Regions from separate parts of the Kitasatospora sp. NPDC023176 genome, predicted to be linked through region 2. Evidence: predicted binding sites of a transcription regulator. Region 2 holds the regulator's gene; the other holds the start of a gene.

Region 1 (11,235 bases), on a different contig from region 2:
TCAACGACGTCCCCGAGATCACCCCCGTCGAGATCACCTCGGCCAACCCGACGGGCGCCGCCCCGACCCCCGCCTCGACCACGGTCGCGGCCTGAGCGCCGCAGGCTGAGGAGCACTCACCATGCACATCAAGTGGAACGCCCTGGCCCAGACCGCCGGCATCAGCTTCGGCGTCACCGTCGCCGTGGTCGCCGTCTTCGCCCTCGGCATCCTGGCGCTGTCCCGCCGGGAGGCCGCGCTGGGCGCCCGTGAGGCGGGCGGCCAGGCGGCCGGCGGCGGCCGGCCCGCGCTGCTGGCCGGCGCGTACGCCTGCTTCGCGCTCTGCGCCTGCGCCGTGGTCTACGGCCTGGTGCTGATCGCCGCGCCGTAGCCCCTCCGGAACGCCGAACGGGCCGGGGAGTGTCGAACACTCCCCGGCCCGTCGCGCGTATCCCCGCGCCGGTCAGCTCTCCTGGGTGGTCCTCAGCGCGGTCTCCCGGATGAACAGCACGGTGACGAAGGCCAGGGCCGCGAAGGGCGCGGCCCACAGGAAGACGGTGCCCACGCCGTGGCCGAAGGCGTCGGTCACCAGCGGCAGGATCGGGGCCGGCAGCTTCGCCAGGTCCGGGATGCCACCGCCGGCCGCCGCGTGCCCGGCCGGGATGTGCGCCGCGGCCAGGTTCTCGGTCAGGTAGTGGCCGACCTTGTTGGTCATCAGCGCGCCCAGCGCGGAGACGCCCATCGCGCCGCCCATGGTGCGGAAGAAGGTGACGACGGAGCTGGCCGCGCCGAGCTCGTGCCGGGGCACCGTGTTCTGCACCGCGAGCACCAGGTTCTGGCTGGTCAGGCCGAGGCCGACGCCGGTGATCGCCATGTAGAGGGAGAGCAGCCCGTAGTTCGTGTCGACCCGGGCGGTGCCGAGCAGCCCGAAGCCGATCGCGAGCAGCGCGGTGCCGGTGACCAGGTAGGCCTTCCACTTGCCGTACTTGGTGATCAGCCGGCCGGCCACGGCGGAGGAGACCGCCAGGCCGATGATCATCGGCAGGGTCATCAGGCCGGCCGTCGTCGGCGACTTGTCCCGGGCCAGCTGGAAGTACTGGCTGAGGAAGGTGGTCGCGCCGTACATCCCGACGCCGACCAGCACGCTGGCGATCGCGGCCAGGGTGACGGTGCGGTACTTGAACAGGGACGGCGGGATGACCGGCTCGGCGGCGCGGCGCTCGACCACCACGGCCAGCGCGGCCAGCAGCACGCCGCCGCCCACCATCGCCGCGGTCTGCCAGGACAGCCAGGGGTAGTTGGTGCCGGTCAGCGTGATCCAGATCATCAGCAGACTGACGGCGGCGGTGATGACCAGCGCGCCCAGGTAGTCGATCTTCACCGAGCGCTTGACCACCGGCAGCTTGAGCGTGCGCTGCACCACCAGGATCGCGGCCAGCGCGAACGGGATGCCGACGTAGAAGCACCAGCGCCAGCCGAGCCAGGAGGTGTCGACGATGACGCCGCCGATCAGCGGGCCGCCGATGGTGGCGAGGGCGAAGACCGCACCGAAGTAGCCGCTGTACCGGCCGCGCTCGCGCGGCGGGACCATCGCGGCCAGGCAGATCTGGCCGAGCGCGACGACACCGCCGGCGCCGATGCCCTGGAGGGCGCGGCATGCGATCAGTTCGCCGGTGTTCTGCGAGAGGCCGGCCAGCGCGGAGGTGGCGATGTAGATCAGCAGGGCTATCTGCAGCAGCAGCTTCTTGCTGGCCAGGTCGGAGAGCTTGCCCCAGATCGGGGTGGAGGCGGTCAGCGTGAGCAGGGCCGCGGTGATGACCCAGGTGTAGGCGGACTGGCCGCCGTGCAGGTCGGTGAGGATGTGCGGCAGGGCGTTGGAGACGACGGTCGAGGAGAGCACGGCCACGAACAGGCCGAGCAGCAGTCCGGACAGTGCCTCCATCACCTGCCGGTGGGTCATCGGTCGGTCGTCGACGGCGGCTGCGGTGCCGGTCGAGGCCTCGGTGGTCACGGTCATCTGGGTCCTTCGGCGAGGCGGGCGGAGTGCGGTGCGGGGATACGCGGGCATGAAAATTTGTTGCCTTAAGCAACCATACGACCGATGGTTGACTAAGGCAACTTTCTTCAAGCTCCAGTAAAGACCGCGCCCGGACGGCCCGCTCACTCCGCCGGCGACTCCTCCAACACCTCGTTGAAGCGGTGCAGCAGCTCGGCGAACCGGTCCACGTCCTCCCGCGGCCAGCCGCCCATCACCTCGCGCACCCGCCGCATCCGGACATCCCGGGCGGACTCGTAGCGCCGCCTGCCGTCCTCGGTCAGCGAGACCAGCGCCGCCCGGCGGTCCAGCGGGTCCGCCTCCCGGGCGACCAGGTCGAGCTCCTCCAGCGCGCGGATCTGCCGGCTCACCGTCGCCTTGCCGACCGCGAAGTGCACGCCGACGTCCGTCATCCGCACCCGTCCGGCCTGCTCGATGTAACCGAGCATGCTGTACGCCATGCCGTCCAGCCCGGGGTGCACCCGGCGTGAGAGTTCGGCCACTCTCGCGCGGCCCCGCCGGAACATCAGCCCGACCTCACGCTCCACCGCCACCAGGGCTTCCTCGTCCGTCACCGCGTCAGTATCGCCCAGTGGCAGTGGCCGAGAACCGGCGCGGGAGGTAGGACAACCCAACTAGTTCATGGTATTAAGTATCCGTTTTCCGCCGATACGCAAGGAGATGTGGATGGCCGCCCCGGGGCACGGATTCGTCGCCGAACTGAAGGGCGCGGTCACACCGCGTGCGGCACTGCTGGTGATCGGAGTGCTGCTGCTGCAGCTCGGCTTCATCACCTCGTACGTCGGGGCGCTGCACCACCCGACCCCGCACAAGCTGTCGATCGCGGTGGTCGCCCCGCCGCAGGCCACGCCCAAGCTGGTCCAGGCCCTGGAGTCGGTGCCGGACGAGGCCGTCAAGCCCGTCACCGCGCCGGACACCGAGACGGCGACCCAGTGGATCAAGGACCAGAAGATCTACGCCGCGCTGGTCGTGAACCCGAACGGCACCGAGGACACCCTGCTCACCGGCAGCGCCCGCGGCACCTCCGCCGCCAAGGCCGCCGAGAGCGTCACCACCGCGCTGGACAAGTCCCAGGGCCGCACCGTCAGGGTCGAGGACGTCGTGCCGCTGGCCAAGGGCGACACCAACGGCCTCACCGCCTTCTACCTGGTCATCGGCTGGTGCGTCGGCGGCTACCTGGTCGCCTCCATCCTCGGCATCAGCGCCGGTTCCAAGCCGGCCAACGTCCACCGCCTGCTGATCCGCCTCGGCGTCCTGGCGCTGTACTCGGTCGGCGCCGGCCTCGGCGGCACGATCATCGCCGGTCCGGTGCTGGACGCGATGCCCGGCTCGATCCTGGAACTGACCGCCATCGGCACCCTGGTGGTGTTCACGGTCGGCGCCTTCACCATGGCGCTGCAGTGCCTGTTCGGCATCATCGGCATCGGCCTGGCGGTACTGGTCTTCGTGGTCCTCGGCAACCCGAGCGCCGGCGGCGTCTACCCCGCCCCGATGATGCCGCCGTTCTGGCGGGCGATCGGCTCGCTGATCCCGAACGGCGCCGGCACCAGCGCCACCAAGTCGATCGCCTACTTCGGCTCGACCAACCTGGGCATGCCGATCCTGGTCCTGGTGGTCTGGGCGGTGATCGGCGTCGGCGTCGCCTTCCTCGCCGTCCTGCGCGGCCCGCGCTCCGCCGACCGCGAGCTCGCCGCCGAGACCCCCGCCGAGGTCTGAGCCCGACGGCACCGGCACACCGAGGAGCCCCCGGCCACCGCGGCCGGGGGCTCCCCCGCGTTCCGGACCGGTTCGGCTCAGCCGCCCGTCAGCGGACCCGGGTCGGCGACGATCGCGCGCACCACGCCCACCGCCGCGCCCAGCAGCGGCCCGCGCCGGCCGAGCCGGGAGACCGTCAGCCGTTCCTCCGCCCACGGCCGCACCGTCACCCGGAAGGTCAGCTCGCGCCGCATCGCCGGCAGCAGCCAGGGCGCCAACCGGGCGTAGCCGCCGCCCAGCACCACCTCGGCCGGGTCCAGCAGGTTGACCGCCCCGGCGGCCGCGATGCCGAGCGCCGAGCCCGCCCCGGCCAGCGCCGCCCGGGCCGGTTCGTCCCCGGCGCCGGCCCGTTCGGCCAACAGCGTCACCCAGTCGCCGCGCACGCCCGCCAGCCCGGCCGCCCGCAGCACCGCCGTCTCGCCCGCGTACTGCTCCAGGCAGCCGTGCGCCCCGCAGGCGCAGCGCGGCCCCTCCGGGTGGACGGGCACGTGCCCGAGTTCGCCCGCGTAGCCGCGCGCCCCGCGCAGCAGCCGGCCGCCGACCACCACGGCCGCGCCGACGCCGGCCTCGGCGGAGACGTACAGGAAGTCCTCCGGGCTCTCGCCCAGCCACCGCTCGGCCAGTCCGCCGAGGTTGGCCTCGTTGTCCGCCTCGACCGGCAGCTCGCCCAGGCCGTCCCCGGCCAGGCGCAGCGCCGGGCGCAGGGCCGCGGCCAGCGGGACGTCCTGCCAGCCGAGGTTGGCGGCCCGCTGGAGCACTCCGCCGCCGACCAGCCCGGGCACGGCCAGGGTCAGCCCGGCCGGGCGCAGACCGGACTCGGCGACGGCCGAGCGGATCAGGTGGGCGAGGTCGGTCATCACGGCGGCGGGCGGCCGGCCGTGGTTGGCGCTCTCCTGGCGCCGCACGGCGCGGACCTCCCCGCGCAGGTCGACCACGCAGACGCCGAGGTGGCGGACGCCGATCTCGGCGCCGAGTCCGCCGGGCCCCAGCGGGTTGAGCCCGAGCGCGGTGCCGGGGCGGCCGACCTTGCCGCTGGGGGCGGCCGGGCCCTCCTCGACGACCAGGCCGGCCGAGATCAGCTGTTCGGCGAGCGAGGAGACCGCGGCCCTGGTCAGCCCGGTCTCGGCGGCCACCTCGGCGCGCGAGCGGGGGCCGCGGGCGATCACCCCGAGCACCAGGGCCAGGTTGGCCCGGCGCATCCCCTGCTGGCTGGCGGGCCCGGCCCGGACGCCGTCCGGCTCCCCGCGCATAACTCTCACCTCACGGTCTCGGAGCGGCTCACGGTCTCGGCGCACCTCGTCGGTTCAGGACGCGTCCCGTGGCATCTCGGGTGCAGCGTAACCGGGTTCCACCTCGGCACGCGCCCGCACGGCGGGGCTGATGAAGACCCACCGCCGCATCGCCCAGAACCGGAACAGCATGGCGCCGAAGGTGCCGACGACCATCCCGCTGAGGAAGTCCGCGACCTCCTGCTGGAACGGGCTGAGGTAGGGCACGCGCAGGTCGAGGACGTACCGGGAGAGCGCCAGCGGGATCACGTTGACGCCGACCGCCACCGCGCTGACCAGGAAGAACAGCAGCGCCTCGGGTCGGCGCCCGTCCGTCCGGAAGGCCCAGCGGCGGTTGAGTACATAGGAGACGACGGTGGCGATCACCGTCGCCACCGTCAGCGCCACCACCGGCGCGTGCGCCAGGACGGTGAACTTGAGCTCGAAGTCGATCACCGTGGTGAGCGCGAAGCAGCCGCTGCCGACCAGCAGGAACTTCACCAGCCGGCGGTGCCGCACCAGGAACGGGCGCAGCCGGGCCGGCACCCGGGCCAGGGCGCGCTGCGTGGGGGACGGCATCTCCGCAGTGTGGCATGCGGAGCCGCCGTCCCCCGTCGATTCGCGAGCGAGCCGAAGGGGCGCCTGCTGCTACCGGTGGGCTCAGGCCGCGGCGACCAGCACCCCGGCGGGCTCCAGGGCCAGCGCGAGCACTTCGCGCACGTCCGCCACCGGGTGGACGGTGAGCCGCTCCAGCACCTCGGCCGGGACGTCGTCCAGATCGGCCTCGTTGCGCTTGGGGATGATCACCGTGCTGAGGCCGGCCCGGTCGGCGGCGAGCAGCTTCTGCTTCACCCCGCCGATCGGCAGCACCCGCCCGGTCAGCGACACCTCGCCCGTCATCGCCACGTCGGTGCGCACCTTGCGGCCGGAGAGCAGCGAGGCGAGCGCCGTGGTCATGGTGATGCCGGCGCTCGGCCCGTCCTTGGGGACGGCCCCGGCCGGGACGTGCAGGTGCACGCCGCGGTCGCGCAGCGAGGTGACCGGCAGTTCCAGCTCGGCGCCGCGCGAGCGCAGGAAGGAGAGGGCGATGTGCGCGGACTCCTTCATCACGTCGCCCAGCTGCCCGGTGAGGGTCAGCCCGGTGCCGCCGGTCTCGGCGTCGGCGAGCGAGGCCTCGATGTAGAGGACGTCGCCGCCGGCTCCGGTGACGGCGAGGCCGGTGGCCACGCCGGGGACGGCGGTGCGCCGCTCGGCCGGCTCCTGGGCGGACTCCGGCACGTGGTGCGGCCGGCCGATCAGGGCGCGCAGGTCCGCCGCGCCGACTTCGGCGGGCAGCTCGCGCTCGCCCAGCTCGGCCTGGGCGGCGATCTTGCGCAGCACCCGGGCGATCGAGCGCTCCAGGGTGCGCACCCCGGCCTCCCGGGTGTACTCCCCGGCGAGCCGGCGCAGCGCCTCCTCGTCGACGCTGACCTGTCCGTCGCCGAGTCCGGCCTTCTCCAGCTGGCGCGGGAGCAGGTGGTCGCGGGCGATGACGACCTTCTCGTCCTCGGTGTAGCCGTCCAGGCGGACCAGCTCCATCCGGTCGAGCAGCGGCTCGGGGATGGCCTCCAGTACGTTGGCGGTGGCGAGGAAGACGACGTCGGAGAGGTCGAGCTCGACCTCCAGGTAGTGGTCCCGGAAGGTGTGGTTCTGGGCCGGGTCCAGCACCTCCAGCAGGGCGGCGGCCGGGTCGCCCCGGTAGTCGGAGCCGACCTTGTCGATCTCGTCGAGCAGGACGACCGGGTTCATCGAGCCGGCCTCCTTGATCGCCCGCACCAGCCGGCCGGGCAGCGCGCCGACGTAGGTGCGCCGGTGGCCGCGGATCTCCGCCTCGTCCCGGACGCCGCCGAGCGCGACCCGGACGAACCTGCGGCCCATGGCACGGGCCACGCTCTCGCCGAGCGAGGTCTTGCCGACGCCGGGCGGCCCGACCAGGGCCAGCACCGCGCCGCCCGCCCGTCGCCCTCCGCCGCCCTTCCTGGGAAGCGCTTCGCGCCGCCCCTCTTGTGTCCCGCCGATCAGGTCGAGGCCCTGGTCGGCCCGGCGCTTGCGGACGGCCAGGTACTCGACGATCCGCTCCTTCACGTCGGTGAGGCCGGCGTGGTCGGCGTCCAGCACCGCGCGGGCGCCGGCGATGTCGTACGCGTCCTCGGTGCGCTCGTTCCAGGGCAGCTCCAGGACGGTGTCCAGCCAGGTGCGGATCCAGGAGCCCTCGGGCGACTGGTCGGAGGAGCGCTCCAGCTTGTCGACCTCCTTGAGCGCGGCCTCGCGGACCTTCTCGGGCAGGTCGGCGGCCTCGACCCGGGCGCGGTAGTCGCCCTCCTCGTCGGCCGGGTCGCCGTTCAGCTCGGCCAGCTCCTTGCGGACGGCCTCCAGCTGGCGGCGGAGCAGGAACTCCTTCTGCTGCTTGGCCACGCCCTCCTCGACGTCCTTGCGGATGGTGTCGTTGACCTCCTCCTCGGCGAGGTGGTCGCGCAGCAGGGTGAGGGCGTACTCCAGGCGGGCCACCTGGTCGGCTTCCAGCAGCACCTTGAGCTTCTGCTCGGCGGTGGCGAAGGGCGCGTAGCCGATGTTGTCGGCGAGTTCGCCGACGCCCTCGATCTGCGCGACGCGGTCGACAATCTGCCAGGCGCCGCGCTTGCGCAGCCACTGGGTGGACAGCGCCTTGTACTCCTTGACCAGCTCGGCGGCCCGTCCGGCCACCGGCGTGCCGACCGAGGACTCCTTGAAGGGCGTGGTCTCCACCCAGAGGGCGGCGCCGGGGCCGGTGGTCCCGACCCCGATCCGGACCCGGCGCACGGCGCGCACCAGCGCGGCGGGCTCGCCGTCGGCGAGCCGGCCGACCTGCTCCACGGTGGCCAGCGTGCCGGCCGCCGCGTACGAGCCGTCCACCCGCGGGACCAGCAGGACCTGGGGCTTGCCGGAGCCGGTGGCCGCCGCGCGGGCGGCCTCGACCGCGGCGCGCACCTCGGCGTCCTTGAGGTCCAGCGGGACGACCATGCCCGGGAGGACGACCTCGTCGTCGAGTGGCAGCACGGGCAGGGTGAGCGGTGTGGACGTCGATGCCATGATCTCTCCCCGGTCAGTGAACTTGAGTCGACCTGACTAAGGCTTCACGCGCGCCGGATGTTCCCGACTCCTTGTTCGCTGCGAGCGAACGCTCCCGTCACCGGAACGGCCGGGGGGAGGCGCCGTCAAAAAGAGGGGAAAGAACGGCCCAAGAGGACCCACGGACCCTGCGGCCCGTCTCCTCCGGATCCCTGCCGGGGCCGCGGCGTCAGCGCACGGCGGACGGCCGCGCCCCGGCCCGCACCATCGCGGCGGCCGAGGCGACGGAGGCGGCGGAGGCGACGCCCACCGCCCGGGCCCTCGCCGAGCGGATCCCCGGCCGTGGCGGGCGCCGCTCGATCCGGCGCAGCCAGGGCCACAGCGCCATCCCGGTGAGCAGCGCGGCCGGGTGCCCCACGGCCGTGACCAGGTCCTTCCCGGTGGCGATCTGCTGGGCGATCATCAGCCCGGCGCCGACCAGCACCGGCACCCGCGCGGACCGCGGCAGCGCTCCGGCCGCCGCGCCCAGGCAGGCGAACACGCCGTAGCTGACCCCGACGTCCAGGCGGTCCATCGCCTCCGGCGCCATCCGCCCGGCCTCCACCGCGATGATCACCGCGCCCTGGGAGAGCAGCGTGGCCGCGACGTGCCCGATCGCGAACACCGCCGCCGCCCGGGCCGGGCCGACCCGGCGCTCCAGCGGCGCCAGGGTGAGGGCGAAGCCCCACAGGTAGGGCACCCAGTCGCCGCCGGCCACCCAGACCCCGCTGAGCACGAGGGCCCGCAGAGGGTGCTGGAGCAGGTTGTGGCCGTCCGAACTGGAAGCCTCCTGCCAGCGCTGGACGAGTTGCGGATCGGCGAGCCGGGTGAGGGTGGAAGTCGCCCCCACCACGACCAGATATCCGATCGTGAAGGGAGTGCGCCGGGGTGTCGGCACGCGTTCCAGCAGCCATTCGAAGGCGCCGCCGCGAAGTCCGCGCCGGAGCATTCCGTACGGCGCCCTCGCGAGCGCGCGCCCGACGGCGTCCCGCCGCAGTCCCGCCATGACGCCTCCGCTCCACGCCCACGGCCGGCGGTGTCCGAAGGTGCTCGGAGGACCGGCGCGGACGCCGGATTCCGCCCTGCGGGGCGTTGTCGCGGCCACGCTACGTCGAGGTTCTGAGAGGCACCTGAGAAAAGCCCGTGAAGACCGTCGACGCGGGGACCGGCCGGATTTCCGACATTGGTCCAGACCTTCTCCCGATTAACGCGTCAGTAGGGCCTCTGACCGGCGACTTGGCGTCAACTGGACTGCATACGTACCGTTACGCAGAGAAAATTCGCCGGGTAAGGTATCGGCCCGTGCCCACTCGTGCAGTGGGCCCGAGGGCGGCTGGACAGCCGCTCCACGGGCCGGAAACGTCCGGTCCACCTGCCGGGAAGCATCCGCTGTCCGTACGCTGCGAAGTGCGTGGGAGAAGTGGGCGGAACACCATCCGTCCGCCACTTCCGGGCGCGCGACGGGACGGCGGACCCGGCACAGTCCACGACGGAACAAGACTACGAGCGGAGCCCCGCCATCCCCACAGGTGGCCGGCCCGCAGCCCTGGGGGCGGTGGCGTGACCGTGACAGAAATTCAGCAGGACAACCCCAACACCGGCGGCACTGTGAGCAGCCAGCGCAGAGTGCTGGTGGTGGAGGACGAACCCACGATCGCCGAGTCGATCGCGGCCCGGCTGGGCGCGGAGGGGTTCAAGGTCGCCGTGGCCCACGACGGCCCCGGCGCGGTGGACGGCTTCCACACCTGGCAGCCGGACCTGGTGGTCCTGGACATCATGCTGCCCGGCTTCGACGGGCTGGAGGTGTGCCGCCGGATCCAGGCCCAGCGCCCGGTGCCGGTGCTGATGCTGACCGCCCGCGACGACGAGACGGACCTGCTGGTCGGCCTCGGCGTCGGTGCCGACGACTACATGACCAAGCCGTTCTCGATGCGCGAACTGGCCGCCCGGGTCAACGTGCTGCTGCGCCGCGTCGAGCGCGCCCAGCAGGCCGCCCGCACGCCCGCGCTCGGCAGCCTGCGCTTCGGCGAGCTGGAGATCGACCACGTGCAGCGCCGGGTCCGACTCGCCTCGGGCGACGTCCACCTGACGCCGACCGAGTTCGACCTCCTGGCCTGCCTGGCCGCCCAGCCGCGCGCGGTGCTCACCCGCGAGCAGCTGCTGGCCGAGGTCTGGGACTGGACCGACGCGTCCGGCACCCGCACCGTGGACAGCCATGTGAAGGCACTGCGCCGCAAGATCGGTGCCAGCTGGATCCGCACCGTGCACGGCGTCGGATACGCGCTGGAGGCCCCGCTCTCCTGACGGGGTTTCCGGGCGACGGGCCACCGGGGGGCCCGTGTCCCGGCACCGCCGTGACACCACGCGGGGATCACAGGGGACCAATGACCTTTCCACAGCAACGCAACGGGGACGCCGACGGCGCGCGCCCGCAGACCCTGGCCGCCCGCGCGGCCAGCCGGGTCTGGGCCGACATCCGTCCGCTCGACCCGGTCCGCTCGATCAAGGGCAAGCTCGCCCTGCTGGTGATCGTCTCCGTGTTCCTGGCCACCGGCATGGTCGTCGTCGCGATCCGGTCCGAGACCCAGATCCGGATCATCATGGTCTTCTCCATGATCGCCTCGCTGCTGTTCATGCAGTTCCTCGCGCACGGGCTGACCGCCCCGCTGCGCGAGATGACGGCCGCCGCCCGCGCGATGGCCTCCGGCGACTACAGCCGCCGGGTCGAGGTGAGTTCGCGCGACGAGATCGGCGAGCTGGCGGCCGCCTTCAACGCCATGGCCGCCGACCTCCAGGCCGCCGACCAGCACCGCCGCGAGCTGGTCGCCAACGTCTCGCACGAGCTGCGCACGCCGATCGCCGCGCTGCGCGCCGTGCTGGAGAACGTGGTGGACGGGGTCGTCCAGCCGAATCCGGCGACCCTGGGGGCCGCACTGGAGCAGACCGAGCGGCTCGGCCGCCTGGTCACCCACCTGCTGGACCTCTCCAAGATCGACGACGGCGTGGTCGACCTGGACGCCCGCCCGTTCGAGGTGCGCGAGTTCCTGGACG
Region 2 (11,235 bases):
GCGGCCCGACCGGGACGGCAGGCTCATCAGCCGGATCACCATCAGGGTGGCGATGCCCAGCGTGGTCAGGGTGCCGACCAGCTCGACGAAGAGCTGCCAGATCATCCAGTCGCCGATGATCGGCAGTTCCCACTCGGCGTCGAAGAGCTGGCCCATCGCGTTGACGATGGTCAGCACCAGGCTGAAGAAGCCGACCGCGACGAACCAGTGGGCGATGCCCACGATCCCCCAGCGGTTCATCCGGGTGTGGCCGAAGAACTCGGTCGCGACGGTCTTCACGCGCTGGGCGGGCTTCCCGAAGCGGGTGGAGTCCGGCGCGCCGGTCAGTACCACCCTGAAGATGTGCCACGCCGCACGGAGGGCGAGCGCGGTGCCGATCACGAACGTGACCAGCGAGATGACGATCGCTGCTAGTTGCATCGCTCTCCGTCTCCTGCGGCTTGCGGTTGAGCAGTGTCTGCGGTTCTGCTGGTTCTGCGGTTGAGCAGTGTCTGCGGCTTTGCGGTTCCGCTGGTTCTGCTGGTTCTGCGGTTCCGCAGTTTTCCGAAGTGATTGTACTGGTCGGTAACTTGCCGGGCCGACGGCCCGGACATTACCGGTGCGCAACAGTTCTCCAGAAGGTTCCCAAGCTATGGCGGCAGTCACGTGACCGCACGCCCGCCGCCCCGGCCGTCCGCCCGCCCGTCCGCCCGGACCCCCGGACCGCCCCCGAGCTCAGGACGGGCATCAGCAAAGTTGAGTGCCACGCACTCATAGCTGTTGACGCTCCCCGTCGAGTCGTGCATCCTTGAGCCCGTAAAGCTCAACTCTTCCGTGGAGGTATTTACGATGGCACGCGCGGTCGGCATCGACCTCGGTACGACGAACTCGGTCGTCAGCGTTCTCGAGGGTGGCGAGCCCACCGTCATCACGAACGCCGAGGGCGCCCGGACCACGCCGTCCGTCGTCGCTTTCGCGAAGAACGGCGAGGTTCTGGTCGGCGAGGTGGCCAAGCGCCAGGCGGTCACCAACGTGGACCGCACCATCCGCTCGGTGAAGCGCCACATGGGCACCGGGTGGAAGATCAACATCGACGGCAAGGACTTCAACCCGCAGCAGATCTCGGCCTTCGTGCTGCAGAAGCTGAAGCGCGACGCCGAGGCCTACCTGGGCGAGACCGTCACCGACGCCGTCATCACCGTCCCGGCGTACTTCAACGACTCGGAGCGCCAGGCCACCAAGGAGGCCGGTGAGATCGCGGGCCTCAACGTCCTGCGCATCGTCAACGAGCCGACCGCGGCCGCCCTCGCGTACGGCCTCGACAAGGACGACCAGACCATCCTGGTCTTCGACCTCGGCGGTGGCACCTTCGACGTCTCCCTGCTGGAGATCGGCGACGGCGTCGTCGAGGTGAAGGCCACCAACGGTGACAACCACCTCGGTGGTGACGACTGGGACCAGCGCGTCGTCGACCACCTGGTGAAGGTCTTCCAGTCCGGCCACGGCGTCGACCTGTCCAAGGACAAGATGGCCCTGCAGCGTCTGCGCGAGGCCGCCGAGAAGGCCAAGATCGAGCTGTCCTCGTCCTCCGAGACCTCGATCAACCTGCCCTACATCACGGCCTCCGCCGAGGGCCCGCTGCACCTGGACGAGAAGCTCACCCGCGCCCAGTTCCAGCAGCTGACCGCGGACCTGCTCGAGCGCTGCAAGGTCCCGTTCCACAACGTGATCAAGGACGCCGGCATCTCGCTCTCCGAGATCGACCACGTCGTCCTGGTCGGTGGCTCGACCCGCATGCCCGCCGTCGCCGAGCTCGTCAAGGAGCTGACCGGCGGCCAGGACGCCAACAAGGGCGTCAACCCGGACGAGGTCGTCGCCATCGGCGCCGCGCTCCAGGCCGGTGTCCTCAAGGGCGAGGTCAAGGACGTCCTCCTGCTGGACGTCACCCCGCTGTCCCTCGGCATCGAGACCAAGGGCGGCATCATGACCAAGCTGATCGAGCGCAACACCACGATCCCGACCAAGCGCTCCGAGATCTTCACCACGGCCGAGGACAACCAGCCGTCCGTGCAGATCCAGGTCTACCAGGGCGAGCGCGAGATCGCGGCGTACAACAAGAAGCTCGGGATGTTCGAGCTGACCGGCCTGCCGCCGGCGCCGCGCGGCCTGCCGCAGATCGAGGTCACCTTCGACATCGACGCCAACGGCATCATGCACGTCGGCGCGAAGGACCTCGGCACCGGCAAGGAGCAGAAGATGACCGTCACCGGCGGCTCCTCGCTGCCGAAGGACGAGGTCGACCGCATGCGCCGCGAGGCCGAGCAGTACGCCGAGGACGACCACAAGCGCCGCGAGACCGTCGAGACCCGCAACTCCGCCGAGCAGCTCGTCTACTCGACCGAGAAGTTCATCGCCGACAACTCCGACAAGCTCCCGGCCGACGTCAAGACCGAGGTCGAGACCGCCATCGGCGAGCTCAAGGAAGCCCTCAAGGGCGAGGACATCGCGAAGATCCGCGAGGCCTCCGAGAAGGTCTCCACCACCGCCCAGAAGCTCGGCCAGGCGCTCTACGCCAACGCCGACGCCGCCGGTGCCGGTGCCGCCGCGGCCGGCGAGTCCACCCACGCCAAGGAGGACGACGTCGTCGACGCCGAGATCGTGGACGACGAGAAGCCCAAGGGCGGTGCGTCGGCATGACGGACAAGCCGCAGGGCGGTAAGCCCGGCGACGAATCCGCCGCCGAGGAGGCCGTGATCAAGGCTGCCGAGGAGGCCGCGGCCGGCGGTGCCGGCGAAGGCTCCGAGGGACTCGCCGCGGCCAAGCGCGAGCTGGCCGAGCGCACCGCGGACCTGCAGCGCCTGCAGGCCGAGTACCAGAACTACCGCAAGCGGGTCGAGCGCGACCGGCTGACGGTCCGCGAGATCGCGGTCTCCAACATCCTGGAGTCCCTGATCCCCGTCCTGGACGACATCGGCCGCGCCCGCGAGCACGGCGAGGTGACGGGCGGCTTCAAGTCCGTCTCCGACTCCCTGGAGATGGTCGTCGCCAAGCTGGGCCTGCAGCAGTTCGGCAAGGAGGGCGAGCCCTTCGACCCGACCCAGCACGAGGCGCTGATGCACAGCTACTCCTCGGACGTCACCGAGGACACCTGCGTGCAGATCCTCCAGCCCGGCTACCGCATCGGCGAGCGGATCATCCGCCCGGCCATGGTCGCCGTCGCCGAGCCCCAGCCCGGCACCCAGACGACGCCCGGCCCGGACGCCGAGGCCAAGTCCGCCGACCCGGACAAGTCCGACGGTGACTCGGACAGCTGACAACCTGTGACAGCTGACAACCAGTGCGCTGCGGAGTCGTACGCCGGCCAGTACGGCGGCCGGCTCCGCAGCGCGCTGTCAGCAGCACTTCTTCCAGAGGCTGTTGACAGCGCAGTGACGATGGACATCGGGAGGTGGCGGAAGCCATGAGCGGCAAGGACTTTGTCGAGAAGGACTACTACAAGGTCCTCGGCGTGCCCAAGGACGCCACCGCCACCGAGATCAAGAAGACCTACCGCAAGCTGGCGCGCGAGTTCCACCCCGACGCGAACAAGGGTGACGCCAAGGCCGAGGAGCGCTTCAAGGACATCTCCGAGGCCTACGACGTCCTCTCGGACGAGAAGCGCCGCAAGGAGTACGACGAGGCCCGCAGCCTCTTCGCCAACGGCGGCTTCCGCACCGGCGGCCCCGGCACCGGCAGCTACGGCTTCGACTTCGGCGACCTCTTCAACGGCAACCAGGGCGGCGGGAGCGGCGGCGGACTCGGCGACGTCTTCGGCGGCCTCTTCAACCGCGGCGGCACGCGGCAGGCCCAGCCCCGGCGCGGCAGCGACGTCGAGACCGAAGTAACGCTCTCCTTCGAAGAAGCCGTCGACGGCGCGACCGTCCCGCTGCGGATGACCAGCCAGGCCCCCTGCCGACTCTGCAACGGCACCGGCGCCAAGTCCGGCACCACCCCGCGGGTCTGCCCGACCTGCGTCGGCGCCGGCACCGTCAGCCGCGGCCAGGGCGCCTTCGCGCTCTCCGAGCCGTGCAAGGACTGCCGCGGCCGCGGCATGATCGTCGACGACCCGTGCCCCGACTGCCACGGCAGCGGCCGGGCCAGCTCCGCCCGCACCATGCAGGTCCGCATCCCGGCCGGCGTCCAGGCCGACCAGCGGATCCGGCTCAAGGGCAAGGGCGCCCAGGGCGAACGCGGCGGCCAGCCCGGCGACCTCTACGTGACCGTGCACGTCGACCCGCACCCGGTCTTCGGCCGCAAGGGCGACAACCTCACCGTCACCGTCCCGGTCACCTTCCCCGAGGCCACCCTCGGCGCCACCATCGAGGTGCCCACGCTGAACGGCCCCGCCGTGAAGCTCAAGCTCCCCCCGGGCAGCGCCAACGGCCTCACCATGCGCGCCCGCGGCAAGGGCGCCACCCGCAAGGACGGCACCCGCGGCGACCTCCTCGTCACCGTCGAGGTCGTGGTGCCGCAGCACGTCACCGGCGACGCGCTGAACGCTCTGGAGCAGTACCGCGAGGCCACCGCCTCCGACGACCCGCGAGCCGCTCTCTTCCGGGCGGCGAAGGGAGCGTGACGACCAGATGTCCCCGAACCCCCTCAACCCGATGAACCCGATGGACCCGATGGACGGCGGTCCCATCGGCCCCGGCCCGGGTCTCGGCGAAGGCCTGCCCGGCAACGGCCCCCGCCGCCCCCGCCGCGCCACCGCCCCGCCGCAGTACGTCCTCACCGAGGACACCCCGGTGTACGTCATCTCGGTCGCCGCCGAACTCTCCGGCCTCCACCCGCAGACCCTGCGCCAGTACGACCGCCTCGGCCTGGTCTGCCCCGACCGCACCGCCGGACGCGGCCGCCGCTACTCCGCCCGCGACATCCAGCAGCTGCGCGAGGTCCAGCGGCTCTCCCAGGACGAGGGCATCAACCTGGCCGGCATCAAGCGGATCATCGAGCTGGAGAACCAGGTCACCGCCCTCCAGGCCCGCATCACCGAACTGGCCGACTCCCTCGAAGGCGCCGCCACCGCCCTCCAGCAGCGCGAGGCCGCCGTCCACGCCTCCTACCGCCGCGACCTCGTCCCCTACCAGCCCCCCACCCCCCAATCCAGCGCCCTCGTCGTCTGGCGCCCCAAGCGCTGACCCGCGGCACCGCTCGCCCCACCAGCCGCCGGCTCCCTCCTGTTCGGGGGGTGCCGGCGGCTGGGTGTTGGTGAGAGAGTGACACTCTGACAAGCTGGCCGGCACACCACACGGTCACAGGTCACGGGATTTGCAGCCCAAGCTCCAGTGCTGGCAGAGATCCTGGAAAGCCTCGGATATACGGCAAGGAGCCGAAGATGAGTGGACGGGCTCAACTCGGCCCCACTGCAGGTGGGGTTCCCGTTCTGTCACCGGAGGCCCGGGCGCTCTACCTCGAGATCGTCAAGGCCGACGGGCGAGTTTCGTCGGAATCTGATTACCACCAACTGAATGGCCTGAGCGAGCTGCTGGAGATCGGGCTACTGATGCCCGACGGCGACGACCGCAACGAATTGGTAGCCGTCGATCCCGCCCAACTCTCCGCGCGGCTTAGCGGCAGCTGGCAACGGCAGGCTCTCGACCTTCTGTCACGGGCGGTATCACTGCCCGCCGAACTCCAAGAGCTCTCCCAGGAATTCCATGCGCCAGAAAAGAGCAGTGGCGCGATCGAGTACGTCCGGGGAAAGGTTCTGATAAATCAGCGACTCGATCAACTCTTCACGAACGGAACTGAAGAGACGCTCGCACTCCAGCCGGGCGGCCCGCGGCCACCAGAGCTGCTCGCGGCCATGGTCGAACGCGATCTGGACGCGCTCAATCGCGGCACGTCAATGCGTACCATCTACCACGCCAGCACCCGCTACCACCAGCCCACCAGAGACTACGTCGCCAAACTCGCAAAGGTCGGCGGGCAATTCCGCACGCTGGACGAGCCGTACACCCGCCTCATCGTCATAGACCGGCGGGTGGCCGTCATACCAGTGGCCAATGACATGACGCTGGCCGCATTCATATTCGAGCCGGTGATCGCCAACTACCTGGTGGAGGAAGTCTTCGAGCCCAGCTGGAACAGAGCTCTCAAATTCGACGGCAATCGCGCCGTACCGCAGCAGGTCGTATCGCGACTGCGCCAGATGATCATCGACTTGATGCTCGCCGGCATCAACCACCGGGTCATCGCACGTCGCTTGGGAATCAGCGAACGGACCCTCGCCCGGCACATCGCCGAGATGCGAGAGGACTACAACGTCGAGTCGCTGTTTCAACTCGGCTACGCGCTGGCTCGCGCCGCCGAACACTCTCCAGTGGAAGGCTTGGACACAGGGAGCGACTGACCGTCACGCGCAGGATCCGATCGCCCCAGCAACCCGCGTCACGCCCAGCCGATGTCCAGGTCCTGGGTCACTCCCGTCACTTTGGCGGTGGAGATGGCATCGGGGTGGTCCACCGCACCCGCAGCAGCGCAATACCCGGTCAGGACAGTCATGCCAACGGCCGACATCAAGACGGCCTTGAAGACAAATCGGCGCAGACGAGACACGCGCCTACCCCTTCCTCGTGCGCACTGCATCAACCAACAAGAGAAGCACCAGCGTCCATATGCTGCCTCAAGTCGTACAGGCATGCCAAGCTCGCCTACGCGTCATCTCCCTGCCAGGCATCCACATGACACCAGTGAACCCTGGACGCATAGGCCCTCAGCGATGGACGATCAGTTCGCTCTCGATGGTCCGACAGAGCTTCCATTCCTGGCAATGTTCAGTCAAATGCGCCATCTTCCCCCTTCCCCGTAGGTACTCCAGCCTGATCGGACTGCATTCGACCGATGCTCAGATCAGACCGGAAGACCATCTCCCCGGAGTCGACATGACCGAGCCCTACCTGCGTCACAGCGACAGCCAGGCCCCTGAGGGTCGGCGTGCACGTGTGTTCCTGGCCGCGCCGCTGATGCGGCTGACCGGCCCCGCGGACAGCGTGGTGACGCTCGCCAGCCGGACGCGGCTGACGACACTCCGCACCACCCTGCTCCGCAGCGGTGCCGCCGTGTACAGCGCGCACCACAGCGACGCCTGGACCGTCGCCGGCCGGGCGCCCGAGCCCCGGGTGCCGTCCGACTTCCGGGCGCTGCAGTCCGCGGACCTGGTGTTCGCCTACGTCGGCGCACCGCTCTCGGCCGGCGTGAGCCTCGAACTCGGTTGGGCGTCGGCACTGCGGAAGCCGATCGTCCTGCTCGTCGACGAGGCCATCACCCACAACCCGCTGATCGCCACCATCGAGCAGGTCGCCCCCGTCCTGCCGCTGGTCTTCGACGACACCTGGTCCCAGGAGGCCCTCCACCACACCGTGGAGACCGCCCTCGACTGGGCCGGCATGGCGCTCTCCCTCCGCGAGGGCTTCTGGACCGCCCCCGGCGACCGCTTCAACGTCCCCCGGCAGCAGACCTCCGTCCCCGGCTACTGGCCGACCGGCGCCGCCACCGGCTGAGCAGAGCTCACCCACCGGACTCCCCCGTCCGGGCTCCCCGCATCTGCCAGCCGAGCTGGAACAGGGTCTCGGCGTCGTACACCTCACGCAGCCGGGCGATGTGACCGGCCACGGTCCGCTCGCTCAAGGCCATGCGGCTGGCGATCGCCCGCTGCGTGAGACCCCTGGCGAGCCGGCGACCCACCTGCTCGTGGGCGGCGGGCGTGACGGCACCGTCCGCGAGCGCAGCCCAGTCCACCGCCTCGGCCTGTTGCCACTGCTGGTCGAAGATGTCCGCCAGGTGCGCCACCACCGCCGGATCCTCCACGACAGCAGCCACTTGGTTGTCCGGCGCGGCCGGGATCAGGGCGACGGCTCGATCGAAGATCATGATCCGGTTGAACGGCGCGTGCAGGATTCGGATCCGCGAACCCGCTTTCGTGATCTCCGCCGCGAACTCGACGTGCTCCGAATCCATCCGAGCCTGCGGCCCGTAGAGCGTCCGGACCGAACCGCCGTACTCGACGTACCGACGCGTCTGCGCCAGTGAGTCAGCTCGATGCGCGGGCGGGTGGATCCTGCCCGGCTGGGCAGCCAAGGCATCGTGCGGATAGTCGCGGAGGCACTGCGCGATCACATGCCGAATCTGGTCGAACCCCACCGCCCGACGCGTCCCACCAACTGCTTCCGCACGGCGGGGGGCGACATCGTAGGCATGGGTCAGGTCCTCCAACAGGTCCGGGACCGCCGCGGCTCGGGCGAGGAGGCGGGCACTCTCCTCCCGTAGATCCGCACCGATGCGCTCACCGACCGCACGGGGGTTCACCGCGCTGAAGGTGCTGTCGGCGGTGCGGAGGACGAGCAGGCCGAGGGCGGCGAGTTGCTTGACGGAGGTTTCGTCCTCGGGGCGGATGTCGCTGATGCGGATCCGGCCGTCTTCGGCCAGGATCGCGCGGTAGAGCTCGCGGGCGGCGGCGTCGGGGAGTTCGGTGTCAGACATCGCGGGCTCCCCGCATCTGCCAGCCGAGCTGGAACAGGGTCTCCGCGTCGTACGACTCGCGCAGGCGGGCGATGTGGCCGGCGACGGTGCGTTCGCTGAGGCCGAGGCGGGTGGCGATGGCGCGCTGGGTGAGGCCTCGGGCGAGGAGGCGGCCGACCTGTTCGTGGGTGGCGGACTCGGCGGAGCCGTCGGCGAGAGCCGTCCAGTTCACGCCGTCAGCCTGCTGCCAGTGAGTCTCGAAGTCCCGTACCAGGAAGTCGACCACGGCCGGGTCCTCGACGAAGGCCGCACTGCTGTCGTCCGGCCCGGCGGGGATCACCGCGACGGTCCGGTCGAGGATCATCAGCTGCCTGAACGGCACGGGCAGGACCCGGATGTGGCAGCCGAGCTCCGTCATCCGCGCGGCCATCCGGACCGTGGGGCCGTCGAGGCGGGCCGCGACCTCGTAGATCGTGCGCAAGGTGCCACCCGCCTCCCGGTAGCGGCGGGCGTGCTCCACGATGTCGTCCGCGGCTTCCGCCGGTCGGGCGCCGCCCGGACGCAGGGACAGTGCCTCGTTGCCCAGTTCGGCGGTGAGTTGGGAGACCCGGTGCCGGACGTTCGCGAACCCCTCGACGATCCGGGTGCCACCGGTGTGGTCATGGCGTCGCGGGGCGCCGTCGTAGGCGGCGGTGAGGTCGTCGAGGAGGGCGGGTACCTCCTCCGCCTGGACCAGCAGGCGGGTTCCGGCCGTCCGCAGGTCCGCCGCGATCCGGGCCGTGACCGAGCGCGGGTTGACCGCGGTGAGTACTCCGTCCGAGATATACGGCCTCAGCAGGCCGGTTTCCAGGAGGGTTTGAACGGTCCCGGCGACCTCGGCCGGGATGTCGGCGATCCGCATCCGGCCGCCGTCCCGCAGGATCGTGCGATAGAGCTCGCGGGCCGCGTCCGACAGGTCGAGTACCGGCTCAGACATCGCGGGCTCCCCGCATCTGCCAGCCGAGTTGGAACAGGGTCTCCGCGTCGTACGACTCGCGCAGGCGGGCGATGTGGCCGGCGACGGTGCGTTCGCTGAGGCCGAGGCGGGTGGCGATCGACCGCTGGGTGAAGCCCTGGGCGAGCAGGCGGGTGATCTGGTCACGGGCGTCCGGTTCGGGTGACCCGTCCATCAGGGCCGCCCAGTTGACACCGTCGGACTGGTGCCACAGCTGCTCGAAGGCGTCCACGATGAAGGCCACCGTCGCCGGGTCGTCGACGATGGCGGCGCTGTTGAGGTCGGCGGCGGCGGGGATGACGGCGACGGTGCGGTCGAAGACCAGGAAGCGCTTGAACGGACGGTCCAGCACTCGGATCCCGCAGCCGAGTTGGGTGGCCGCCGCTGCGTAGGCCACCGCCGGGGCGTCGGTGCGGGCGCCACGCTCGAACAGGCACCGCATGGCACCACCGCGTTCAAGGTAGCGGCGGGTGCGAACCAGGGATTCGGCCAGCTGGCCGGCGTCGCGGCCGACACCGGGTTGGGCGCTCAGCCCCTCGCTGGGAAACTCCTGGGTCAACTGCTCCACTTCGTGCCGGATCTCCGCCTTGCCGGTGACGATCCGGGCGTTGCCGCGGCCGGGCTCCCGGCGGGGTGCGGTGTCGTAGGCGTGGGTGAGGTCTCGCAGTTGCTCGGGGATCTGGTCGGCCTCGGCCAGCAGTCGGGCACCGGCCCTGCGGATGCCGGCGCCGATGCGTTCGGCGACCGATCGGGGATCGACCGCGCTGTACGCGTTGTCCACCGATTGCATGACCAGCAGGCCGACTTCGACCAACCGGTCGAGCGCCTCCCGATCCGCCGGGTCGACGTCGGCGGCGCGGATGCGGCCGCCCTCGCGGACGATGGCGAGGTAGAGGGTGCGGGCGGCGGGGTCGGGGAGGGTGGCGGGGTCAGCCATGGCGTTCTCCGCGCATCTGCCAGCCGAGGTGGAAGAGGGTCTGGGCGCCGTAGCGGTCGCGGAGGCGGGCGAGGTGGGCGGCGACGGTGCGTTCGCTGAGGCCGAGGCGGGTGGCGACGGCGCGCTGGGTGAGGCCTCGGGCGAGCAGGCGGCCGATGCGGACGGTGGTGGGGTGGGGGACGCCGAGGTGGCGGTCGGCGGGGGTGGCGCGGGCCCAGTCGCGGTCGAAGTGGGCGACCAGGTGGGCGACGGTGGCGGGGTCGGTGAGGACGGCGACGCAGTCGCGGTCCTCGGCGGCGGGGATGACGGCCACCGCGCGGTCGAAGACCAGCATCCGCTCGTAGGGTTCGGCGAGTACCCGGGTCTGGGCGCCCTGGCGGCTGCGGAGGCCGATCTGGTGCAGTACGGCGGGGTCGTCGAGGGTGGCGGGCTGGTACAGGGTGCGCATCGTGCAGCCGCGCCGGAGCAGGGAGAGGTCCTGGCCGAGCGTCACTTGGAGGAGTTCGGCGGGGCGGGGGCCGGGTTGGGCGGAGAGGAACTCCTCCTCGCAGCCGGCGAGGAGTTCGGCGACGCGCCGGCGGATGGCGGCGAAGCCGTCGAGTCGGGTGGCGTCGACGGCCCCGGCGGGAACGGATGCGACGGGAACGGATCCGGCTTCGACGGACCCGGCGGGGACGGATCGGGCGGGGACGGATCGGGCGGGGACGGATCGGGCGTCGAGCACCCCACCCCCCGGGCCGGCCGACCGGTGGAGCGCCTCGTAGGCGTGGGAGAGCGGCCGCAGGGTTCCCGGGAGCCGTTCGGCGTGCACGAGCAAACGGGTGGC

What was found. Region 2 encodes HspR, which represses chaperone genes until heat shock. Its sites were predicted from a motif close to TTGAGNNNNNNNNNCTCAA; they were not measured.
Region 1: a site for HspR is predicted at 8,189-8,207, ahead of lon (endopeptidase La). Genes of this name have one in related genera too.

The regions. Positions count from the first base shown of each region.
Region 1 covers NZ_JBVHIP010000012.1:76,422-87,656, reverse strand. Annotated here, with positions in the region: gene ACZ3YL_RS18840 (inorganic phosphate transporter) at 1-95, shown strand, start outside; gene ACZ3YL_RS18835 (hypothetical protein) at 122-370, shown strand; gene ACZ3YL_RS18830 (MDR family MFS transporter) at 443-1,939, opposite strand; gene ACZ3YL_RS18825 (MarR family winged helix-turn-helix transcriptional regulator) at 2,140-2,589, opposite strand; gene ACZ3YL_RS18820 (ABC transporter permease) at 2,702-3,751, shown strand; gene ACZ3YL_RS18815 (ROK family transcriptional regulator) at 3,829-5,040, opposite strand; gene ACZ3YL_RS18810 (GtrA family protein) at 5,095-5,637, opposite strand; gene lon (endopeptidase La) at 5,719-8,166, opposite strand; gene ACZ3YL_RS18800 (rhomboid-like protein) at 8,375-9,190, opposite strand; gene ACZ3YL_RS18795 (response regulator transcription factor) at 9,751-10,488, shown strand; gene ACZ3YL_RS18790 (sensor histidine kinase) at 10,569-11,235, shown strand, end outside.
Region 2 covers NZ_JBVHIP010000005.1:172,369-183,603, forward strand. Annotated here, with positions in the region: gene ACZ3YL_RS10440 ((Fe-S)-binding protein) at 1-420, opposite strand, end outside; gene dnaK (molecular chaperone DnaK) at 829-2,676, shown strand; gene grpE (nucleotide exchange factor GrpE) at 2,673-3,293, shown strand; gene dnaJ (molecular chaperone DnaJ) at 3,440-4,594, shown strand; gene ACZ3YL_RS10460 (heat shock protein transcriptional repressor HspR) at 4,644-5,156, shown strand; gene ACZ3YL_RS10465 (helix-turn-helix transcriptional regulator) at 5,354-6,370, shown strand; gene ACZ3YL_RS10470 (hypothetical protein) at 6,409-6,576, opposite strand; gene ACZ3YL_RS10475 (TIR domain-containing protein) at 6,903-7,520, shown strand; gene ACZ3YL_RS10480 (helix-turn-helix transcriptional regulator) at 7,528-8,499, opposite strand; gene ACZ3YL_RS10485 (LuxR C-terminal-related transcriptional regulator) at 8,492-9,454, opposite strand; gene ACZ3YL_RS10490 (LuxR C-terminal-related transcriptional regulator) at 9,447-10,409, opposite strand; gene ACZ3YL_RS10495 (helix-turn-helix transcriptional regulator) at 10,402-11,235, opposite strand, start outside.